2 regions of the Mesorhizobium sp. M1273 genome follow, and region 2 is predicted to be linked to the other one. Evidence: predicted binding sites of a transcription regulator. Region 2 holds the regulator's gene; the other holds the start of a gene.
The links. The regulator PhoB, encoded in region 2, activates phosphate uptake and scavenging genes when phosphate is short. The targets are predictions, from matches to a motif close to TGTCATNNANCTGTCAT.
Positions count from the first base shown of each region.

Region 1: the regulator PhoB is predicted to act here: its motif matches at 2,498-2,514, upstream of ppk2 (polyphosphate kinase 2).

Region 1 is NZ_JAMYLV010000016.1:42,905-47,324, forward strand. It holds gene NKH30_RS18390 (GntR family transcriptional regulator) at 1-619, shown strand, start outside; gene NKH30_RS18395 (DUF982 domain-containing protein) at 716-973, shown strand; gene NKH30_RS18400 (hypothetical protein) at 1,025-1,183, opposite strand; gene NKH30_RS18405 (aldo/keto reductase) at 1,297-2,340, opposite strand; gene ppk2 (polyphosphate kinase 2) at 2,621-3,541, shown strand; gene NKH30_RS18415 (dihydrofolate reductase family protein) at 3,591-4,238, opposite strand.
Region 2 is NZ_JAMYLV010000005.1:191,535-195,954, forward strand. It holds gene pstA (phosphate ABC transporter permease PstA) at 1-209, shown strand, start outside; gene pstB (phosphate ABC transporter ATP-binding protein PstB) at 206-1,009, shown strand; gene phoU (phosphate signaling complex protein PhoU) at 1,042-1,749, shown strand; gene phoB (phosphate regulon transcriptional regulator PhoB) at 1,766-2,455, shown strand; gene NKH30_RS08385 (ROK family protein) at 2,465-3,709, opposite strand; gene xylF (D-xylose ABC transporter substrate-binding protein) at 3,995-4,420, shown strand, end outside.

The DNA.
Region 1 (4,420 bases), on a different contig from region 2:
CCTCGGGCTCGAGATTGGTCCCGGCGAGCGGCTGACGGAGCGCTGGGTCGAAAGCCGCTTCGGCGCCTCGCGCACGCCGGTCAGGGCTGCGTTGCTGCGGCTCGAGACCGAAGGCCTGATCTGCCGCGACGGCCGCGGCTGGACGGTCTCGCCAATCAATCTTGCCGAGCTGGAGCAGATCGCCGTCTATCGCGAGGCGGTCGAGGTCGCGGCAGTCAGGCTGACTTGCACCTTGCAGGACAGAAGTGCCGTCGAAATCATCGAGGCGATGCTCGATTCCTGCGACGACAAGACGCCGCGCGAGGAATGGCATCGCGTCGGCAGGGATTTTCATATCGAGCTGGCACGCCTGTCAGGCAACGAGTTCCTGTTCAGAGCGGTTCGCGATGCGATGACGCGCCTGTCGCGCGCCCGCTGGCTCGAGGTTCGCGACGAGGCAGCGCTCGGCCGTGCCTGGGCCGAACACCATGCCATTCTGTCGGCGGTGCGGGCCGGCGATGCCGATACCGCCGCCCGCCTGCTTTCGGCCCATATCACCGGCAGCCGCGACCGGCTGGTGACCTCGCTGCGCAACGACCGGCGCGGCCTGCGCGCCCGGGGATTTGCCGTCGTCGCTTGAGTGAGGATCGGCTGCCATTGATCACGAAAAGAGCAGATGAGCGAAGAATGCTACTTTCGGTCTCGCTTCGCAAATGCCGATGGCGTAAGAGCGGCGATGGAAAACAACCGATTTGACACACCCGTGACCGTCAAGGGCGCGGCGGGAAGCAATCAGCTCTTGCGTACGGCCCGCGAGGCTTCCGACTACCTCCTCAACAATTGGCCCGGCAAGCGCAGCCCCAAGCACCGCGAAGCGTTGCAAGCCTGTCATGATGCGCTGGCCGGCGACAAGCCGGCCATGAACGCAAGACGGGCCTTCATTGCCGCCGCTCGTGAAGTGAACGTCTTCGTCAGCGACAAGGCGCCTGCCTGAGGCATAGCGGGATTTGACCGAGGCCCGGCCCGCCTGGCAGCCCGGATATCATCACTCTGCCGTTTCGGTTTTGGTTTGGGACTCGCTCTCGCCCTCGGGCTTCGATCGCTCCTTGGCTGCGACCTTGGCAGCCTGCTTTTCCGCCTTCTTGGCAGCCTTCTGCCGGTCGCGTTCCTTGCGTTCCTGACCGTAGTTCGGTGCTCGTGCCATATCGTTTCCTTTCGTTGTGCTTGGCCTTTGCCTAGGAGCATTGGACCGCAAACACAACACCGCAAGGCACGATCGGGCTCCATATCTCGGCGCAGTCCGGAGAGCCCGGCTTTTCAGGCGCCGTCGCGGTCGAGAACGAGATCGGCCGGCCCGAACCGGTCCTTTGCCGTGAATTGCTGGTGCCAGTAGGGATAGAGCACGGGCGGCCTGCTGACCACATTGAGCCGTGTGCGCTCCTCATCGGCAAGCACAAGGCTTGCAGCGGCGATATTGTCTTTGAAATGGGCTTCGGTTCGTCCGCCGATCACCAGCGAACTGACAGCGGGCCGGCCGAGCAGCCAGGCGAGCGCCACCTGCGCCGCCGACACGCCGTGATTATTGCCGATATCGATCAGCGTGTCGACGATCCGCCACAGCCGGTCCTCGTCGCGGATCGGCGGTTCCGACCAGCCGCTGAGCTGGCGGGCGGTCGGCTGGTCACGGTGGTATTTGCCGGACAGCAACCCGCCGGCAAGCGGGCTCCAGACCAGCACGCCGAGCCCCTGGTCGACCGAGATCGGTAACAATTCATACTCGGCCTCGCGCGCTTCCAACGTGTAATGGATCTGCTGGGTGACGAAGCGTGGCTGGTGATGACGGTCGCTGATCCCCAGCCCCTTCATCACTTGCCAGCCGGAATAATTGGAGCAGCCGACATAACGGACCTTGCCCTGCGCGACCAGCGTGTCGAGCGCGGCGATGGTTTCCTCAAGCGGTGTCAGGCCATCCCACTCGTGCAGGAAATAGATGTCGATGACATCCGTCCTGAGCCGCTTCAGGCTCCTCTCGCATTCGCGGATCAGATGGTAGCGCGACAGGCCTTCATCATTGGGGCCTTTGCCGATCCGCATGCGCGCCTTGGAGGCGATCAGCACGTCGCCCTTGCGCTTGCCGCCAAGCGCCTCGCCGATGATCTCTTCCGACACGCCGTTCGAATAGACATTGGCGGTGTCGATGACATTGACGCCGGCATCGATGCAAAGGTCGATCATCCGGCGCGCCTCGTCGAGGTCGGTCTTGCCGACCGCCGAAAACGCGCCGCCGCCGCCGAACGTCATGGTGCCCATGGTCAGCGTCGAAACCTTCAGCCCGGAACGGCCGAGAGTGCGGTATTCCATGTCGTGTCCTCACAATTTATCGGGAAAGGGCGTTGCAGACGACAGCCCTCAATGAACCGGCTATTTGTAGGATAATTCGTTCCGCTTGTCGCCCGTTCCGCAGGGCAAGCTCGATCACATCTTGCGGATTGAAACGCACAGCCAGCGCAGTAGTGGCTGCAATAAAACCGTCATTGCCGGCCTATACTAACATCGGTCCAGCGCTTCGATTTCCGGCCGCCGGGCCGGGCGGCAGAGCGCCTGACAGCGGCCGGCAAGGCCTGTAAGCGGAGCAGCGTAAATGACCGAGATAAAACAGAATTCCCCGGCCAGGGACTGGCTGGAAGCGGAACTCGCCGACACGCTGGATGAAGACTATGAGCTGGAAATCTCGGAGCCGGCGCTGTCGATGGAGATCGCCAAGATCTACAAGAATGCACATCCGCCATCGATCGACCGCCTGCAGTATTTTCGCGATCTCATCACGCTGCAATCCGAGTTGATCAAGCTGCAGTCCTGGGTCGCCTATCACAAGAAGAAGCTCGTCGTGGTTTTCGAGGGCCGCGACTCGGCGGGCAAGGGTGGTGTTATCAAGCGCATCACCCAGAGGCTTAATCCGCGCATCTGCCGCGTCGCAGCACTTCCGGCGCCGACCGAGCGCGAGAAGTCGCAATGGTATTTCCAGCGCTACGTTCCGCATCTGCCGGCCGGCGGCGAGATCGTGCTGTTCGACCGCTCCTGGTACAACCGCTCCGGCGTCGAGCGGGTAATGGGCTTTGCCCAGCCGGATCAGGTCGAGGAGTTCTTCCGCGACGTTCCGGATTTCGAACGCATGCTGGTCCGCTCAGGCATTACGCTTGTCAAATACTGGTTTTCGATCACCGACGAGGAGCAGCAGATGCGCTTTTTGATGCGCATCCATGACCCGATGAAGCAATGGAAACTGTCGCCGATGGATCTCCAGTCGCGCGTGCGCTGGGAGCAGTACACCAAGGCCAAGGAAGAAACGTTCGCCCGCACCAATATTCCGGAAGCCCCGTGGTTCATCGTCGAGGGCAACGACAAGAAGCGGGCACGGCTGAACTGCATCGACCATCTGCTCAAGCAGATGCCCTATGAGGAGGTGCCGCACGAAGAGATCACACGGCCGGAGCGCGTCTTCAATCCCGAATACGAGCGCCAGGTACTGCCGCGCGAACTGTATGTGCCGGAGAAGTACTGACTAAAGCGGCGAGGAGGGCGGCGCCTCCATGGCGGCGCCCTGCAACAAGCTAGGTGCGCTCGATGATGACATGCGTGGCCTTCGGCGTCGCGACCTGCTCGCTGCAGCGATAGCCGAGCTTGGGCATGTCGATGCCGGCAAAAAGGCTCTCGCCGGCGCCTAGCAGGACCGGTGAGATCGCCAGATGCATTTCGTCGATGAGCTTTTCCTTGAGATATTGCCGGATCGTAGAAACGCCACCGCCCAGCCGTACATCCTTGCCGTCAGCCACTGCTTTCGCCTTTTGCAGCGCTGAGTGGATGCCGTCGGTCACGAAATAGAAAGTCGTGCCGCCCTCCATGACAATGGGATCACGCGCATGGTGCGTGAGCACGAAGACCGGCACGTGGTAGGGTGGGTTGTCACCCCACCAGCCTTTCCAGCTGTCATCCGGCCATTCGCCGCGGATCGGCCCAAACATGTTGCGGCCGAGGATCCATGCGCCGACATTTTCGAAGCTGCGTGCTGCGAACGCCTCGTCGGTGTCCGTGGTCCCGCCATCCTTGCCGAGGACCATCTTGCGGAAGGTGCGGGTGCCGAACATCCATTCGTGCAGGGCTTCTCCGCCAACACCCAGCGGGTTCTTCAGGTCTTGGTCGGGACCGGCGCCGAAGCCGTCGATCGACAGGGTGAAAGCGCTGACGCGAAGCTTGGACATGGGAGCCTCCTCGATAACCAATTGTGACATGCAAGCAGTTATCGGGGTAGCTTAACTGATTGCATTTTGCAAGCGGTATTTTTGCTGGCGGGGCAATCGCTTCCAAATCATGTTGGAATAACCAATCTCAATGTCGGCGCCGCCCGTCATCCGCCTGCCGGCCCCTTCTCCCTGTATAGTGA
Region 2 (4,420 bases):
TGCTCTTCACCGCGCTCAACAACCAGTTCTGGAGCAGCAATATCAACGCGCCGATGGCCAGCCTGCCGGTGACCATCTTCCAGTTCGCTCTCAGCCCTTACGAGGAATGGCAGCAACTGGCGTGGACCGGCGCACTCATAATCACCCTGACGGTTCTGGGCTTGAGCATCCTCGCCCGCAGCCTTACCGGACGCAGAGAGGACAGATGACACAGATGTTGTCCCCAGACATGACGATGGCCGAAACGGTCGCCGAGAAGACGAAGATCGAGGTCAAGAATCTCAACTTCTACTACGGCCAGAGCAAGGCGCTGAAGGACATCAGCCTGTCGCTGCCTGAGCGCAGTGTCACGGCCTTCATCGGCCCTTCGGGCTGCGGGAAATCGACGCTGCTGCGTGTATTCAACCGCATCTATGAGCTCTACCCAAAACAGACGGCCGAGGGCCAGGTGCTGCTCGACGGCAAGAACATTCTCGACCGGTCGCAGGATCTCAACCTCCTCAGGACCAAGATCGGCATGGTGTTCCAGAAGCCGACGCCGTTCCCGATGTCGATCTACGAGAACATCGCCTTCGGCGTCAGGCTCTACGAGAACCTCGGCAAGTCCGAGATGGACGGCCGCGTCGAACAGGCGTTGAAGCGCGCCGCGCTGTGGAGCGAGGTCAAGGACAAGCTCAACGCCAGCGGCTTGAGCCTATCCGGCGGCCAGCAGCAGCGGCTCTGTATCGCCCGCACCGTGGCCGTGAAGCCGGAAGTCATTCTGCTCGACGAACCGGCTTCGGCCCTCGACCCGCTGTCGACTGCCAAGATCGAGGAACTGATCGACGAATTGCAAGCCGACTACACGATCGTCATCGTCACCCACAACATGCAGCAGGCGGCGCGCGTGTCGCGCCAGACGGCCTTCATGTATCTGGGTGAACTGGTCGAGTTCGACCGGACCGAGAAGATCTTCACGTCGCCCCGCGAGAAGCGCACGCAGGACTACATCACTGGCCGCTTCGGCTGAGCCGTTCCGATCATGCATATGAGGACAGGACCATGGGCGAACACACAGTCGCTTCTTTCGACGAGGATCTCGAGCAGATCAGCAAGCTGATCCGCGACATGGCCGACCTCGCCGGTTCGATGGTCGGCGGGGCGACCAAGGCGCTGTTGAATTCCGACAACGTGCTGGCGCAACGCGTCGTTTCCGACGACGCCATCATGGATGCGCGTCAACGCGAACTGGACGACCGCGCCATCACCCTGATCGCCAAACGCCAGCCGATGGCCCACGATCTTCGCCATGTGGTCGGAGCGATCCGCATGGCGGGCGACCTCGAACGCATCGGCGACCTTGCCAAGAATATCGCCAAGCGCGTGAGTGCGGTCGGCCTCAGCGCCACGCCGCGGGACCTGTCGCATTCCATCGACGCGATGGCGCAGCTGGTTCTCATCCAGGTGCAGGGTGTCATCGAGGAATATGCTGCAGGCGATGCGGCCGCGTTGGCCAAGCTTCGTGCCGCCGACGAGCGCATCGACGTTAAATACACGTCCGTGTTCCGCGAGCTGTTGACCTACATGATGGAAGATCCGCGCAACATCACCGCTTGCACGCACCTGCTGTTCTGCGCCAAGAATCTGGAGCGGATCGGCGACCATGTCACCAACATCGCCGAAAATGCGTATTATGTGCTGACCGGCGAGCAATTGCCGGTCAATCGTCCGAAGCAGGACGAAACGACAATGTCCGCACCGGTGACATGATGGGGGTGCCCAGCCGATGATCGCACCACGCATAATGGTGGTGGAGGACGAGGAGCCGTTGGGTGTGCTGCTCCGCTACAATCTCGAATCCGAAGGCTACCAGGTCGAGGTGGTGACACGCGGCGACGAAGCCGAGATCCGTTTGCAGGAGAATGTGCCCGACCTTTTGGTGCTCGACTGGATGATACCAGCGGTTTCCGGCATCGAGCTCTGTCGTCGGTTGCGGGTGCGCCCCGAAACCGAGCGGCTGCCGATCATCATGCTGACCGCGCGCGGCGAGGAGAGCGACCGGGTGCGCGGTCTTTCGACCGGCGCCGACGACTATCTGGTCAAGCCGTTTTCGACACCGGAATTCATGGCCAGGGTCAAGGCGCTGCTGCGGCGCGCCAAGCCGGAAGTGCTGTCCAGCGTGCTGAAGGTCGGCGACATCGTGCTCGATCGCGAATCGCACAGGGTCTATCGCAAGAAGAGCGAAATCAGGCTCGGGCCGACCGAATTCCGGCTGCTCGAGTTCATGATGCGGCATCCGGGCCGTGTCTTCTCGCGCAGCCAGTTACTCGATAATGTCTGGGGGGAGACAATCTACATCGACGAACGCACCGTCGACGTGCATGTCGGGCGGCTGCGCAAAGCCGTCAACAACGGCCGGATGCCGGATGTCATCCGCACCATCCGCGGCGCCGGCTATGCGATCAGGGAAGATTGACCCGCCTGGTCAGGCTACGTTCTTTCTGACGCTGGGCCTCATTTGCGCGCCCGGCGCGAAAATCTCCTGGTCGACGAAGCTTAACGCCCGCATCGCGCAGCCTTCGCGGATCAGAGGCAATTCGTTCGGCTCTGTATCGAAGGAGATCGAGCCTGAATGCTGGCCGCCGGCGGTCTGGGCGATTGCCTTCCGCAAGGCCGGCTCGATCAGATCGAAGGCGGCGGCACTGGCGCCGACCATCGCGACCGGTGCCGGATCGATCAGCGCGAACAGCGAGCCGAGACCGAAACCCAGCGCTTCGCCGGCCTTGCGGTAGGCCTCGCGTTCCGGCCCATCTTTCTCGCGCGCCCGGGCCGCCAGTGCGCGCATGTCGGCGTCGCTGACGTCGGCGACCGGTTCGCTGTCTTCGCTCATCTGCCTGGCGTTGCGCCAGATGGCGTAGTTGCCGGCATACGCCTCGATGCAGCCGCGCCGCCCGCAACGGCAGAGCGCGCCGCCCGGACGATGGATCATGTGGCCAAATTCGCCGCCCGAGGAATGCGTCCCGGTGAACAGTTCGCCCTTCAGCACCAGCCCCATGCCGATGCCATGCGAAAGCAGGATGGCGATGAAGTCATCGCGATAGCGATCCGGATTGCGCCAGCGCAAAGCCACCGCCATCATGTTGCAGTCGTTCTCCACCGTTGCCGGGATGCCGAATTCGTCCTCCAGCATGTCGGCAAAGGCGATGTCGGTCTGCGGCGTGATCGGCGACCACAGCATGGCGCGTGCAGGGGAGTCGGTAATGCCCTGAATCGCCAGGGCGATGCGGGCGACACTGCGGACGTCAAGATCTGGATCCTGCAGCCGGCGCCGGACGATGGCCATGCATTCACGGATCAGCTCGTCGCGCGGCATAGTCAGCGTGTCCAGCCGGCGCTGTTCCTCGGCGACCACCTGTCCCGTGTAGTCGATAATGGCGGCCGAAAGGAAATTCAGCGACAACACCACGGTCAGCACCGCCGCCGCTTCCGGGTTGAGGGCGAGGCCGACTTGCGGACGACCGCGTTTCAACGAAACGGGCTCACTTGGCTTGCTCTCGGCGAGGATGCCTTCCCGTATCAGGTCGGAAGAAATCGCCGATATGGTCGAATGACTGAGGCCGGTGGTAGCTGCGATCTCAGTACGCGATGGCTGGCCGGCCCGGCGCACCGCCGAGATCACCATCGCCCGGTTGCGCCGGCGCAAATCGTCATGGCGGATTCCGACCGACATTGTTTTGCTTTCCTCCCGGTTGCCGCGGCCGCTCATGAACCGGAAGCCGTCGGTAATGTCCGACAAATAGTGTCGGATGAGGCAAATAGTGTCAGATGCAGGTGGCGCTGTCATCGTTTATTCCGACGCTCGAAAAAACTCGCAGAGTCATCAAAATCCATCAGAATCGATGTTGACAGCAGCCGGAGATCGGACCAGTATTTTTTCGAGGCTCGAAAAAATTAGAGCTTCTAAGCTGGTCTTTGAGCCAATTGGTCACGCCGTACGCGGCGCAGGGAGGATATGATGAAGAAATTCACGACCGCCATTCTGGCGGGTGTCGCCATGACGCTGGCGCTGGCGTCGGTGGCGCAGGCTAAAGACAAGGTCATCGGCGTTTCCTGGTCGAACTTCCAGGAAGAGCGCTGGAAGACCGACGAGGCCGCAATGAAGGCGGCCATCGAGGCCGCAGGCGACAAGTATATTTCCGCCGACGCACAGTCCAACCCCGGCAAGCAGCTCACCGACGTCGAGAGCCTGATCTCGCAGGGCGCCAACGCACTGATCATCCTGGCGCAGGACGCCTCGGCCATCGGGCCGGCCGTGCAAAAGGCGCTGGACGAAGGTATTCCGGTTGTCGGCTACGACCGGCTGATCGAGAACAAGGACGTCTTTTACCTGACCTTCGACAACAAGGAAGTCGGCCGCATGCAGGCCCGGGAAGTCTTCAAG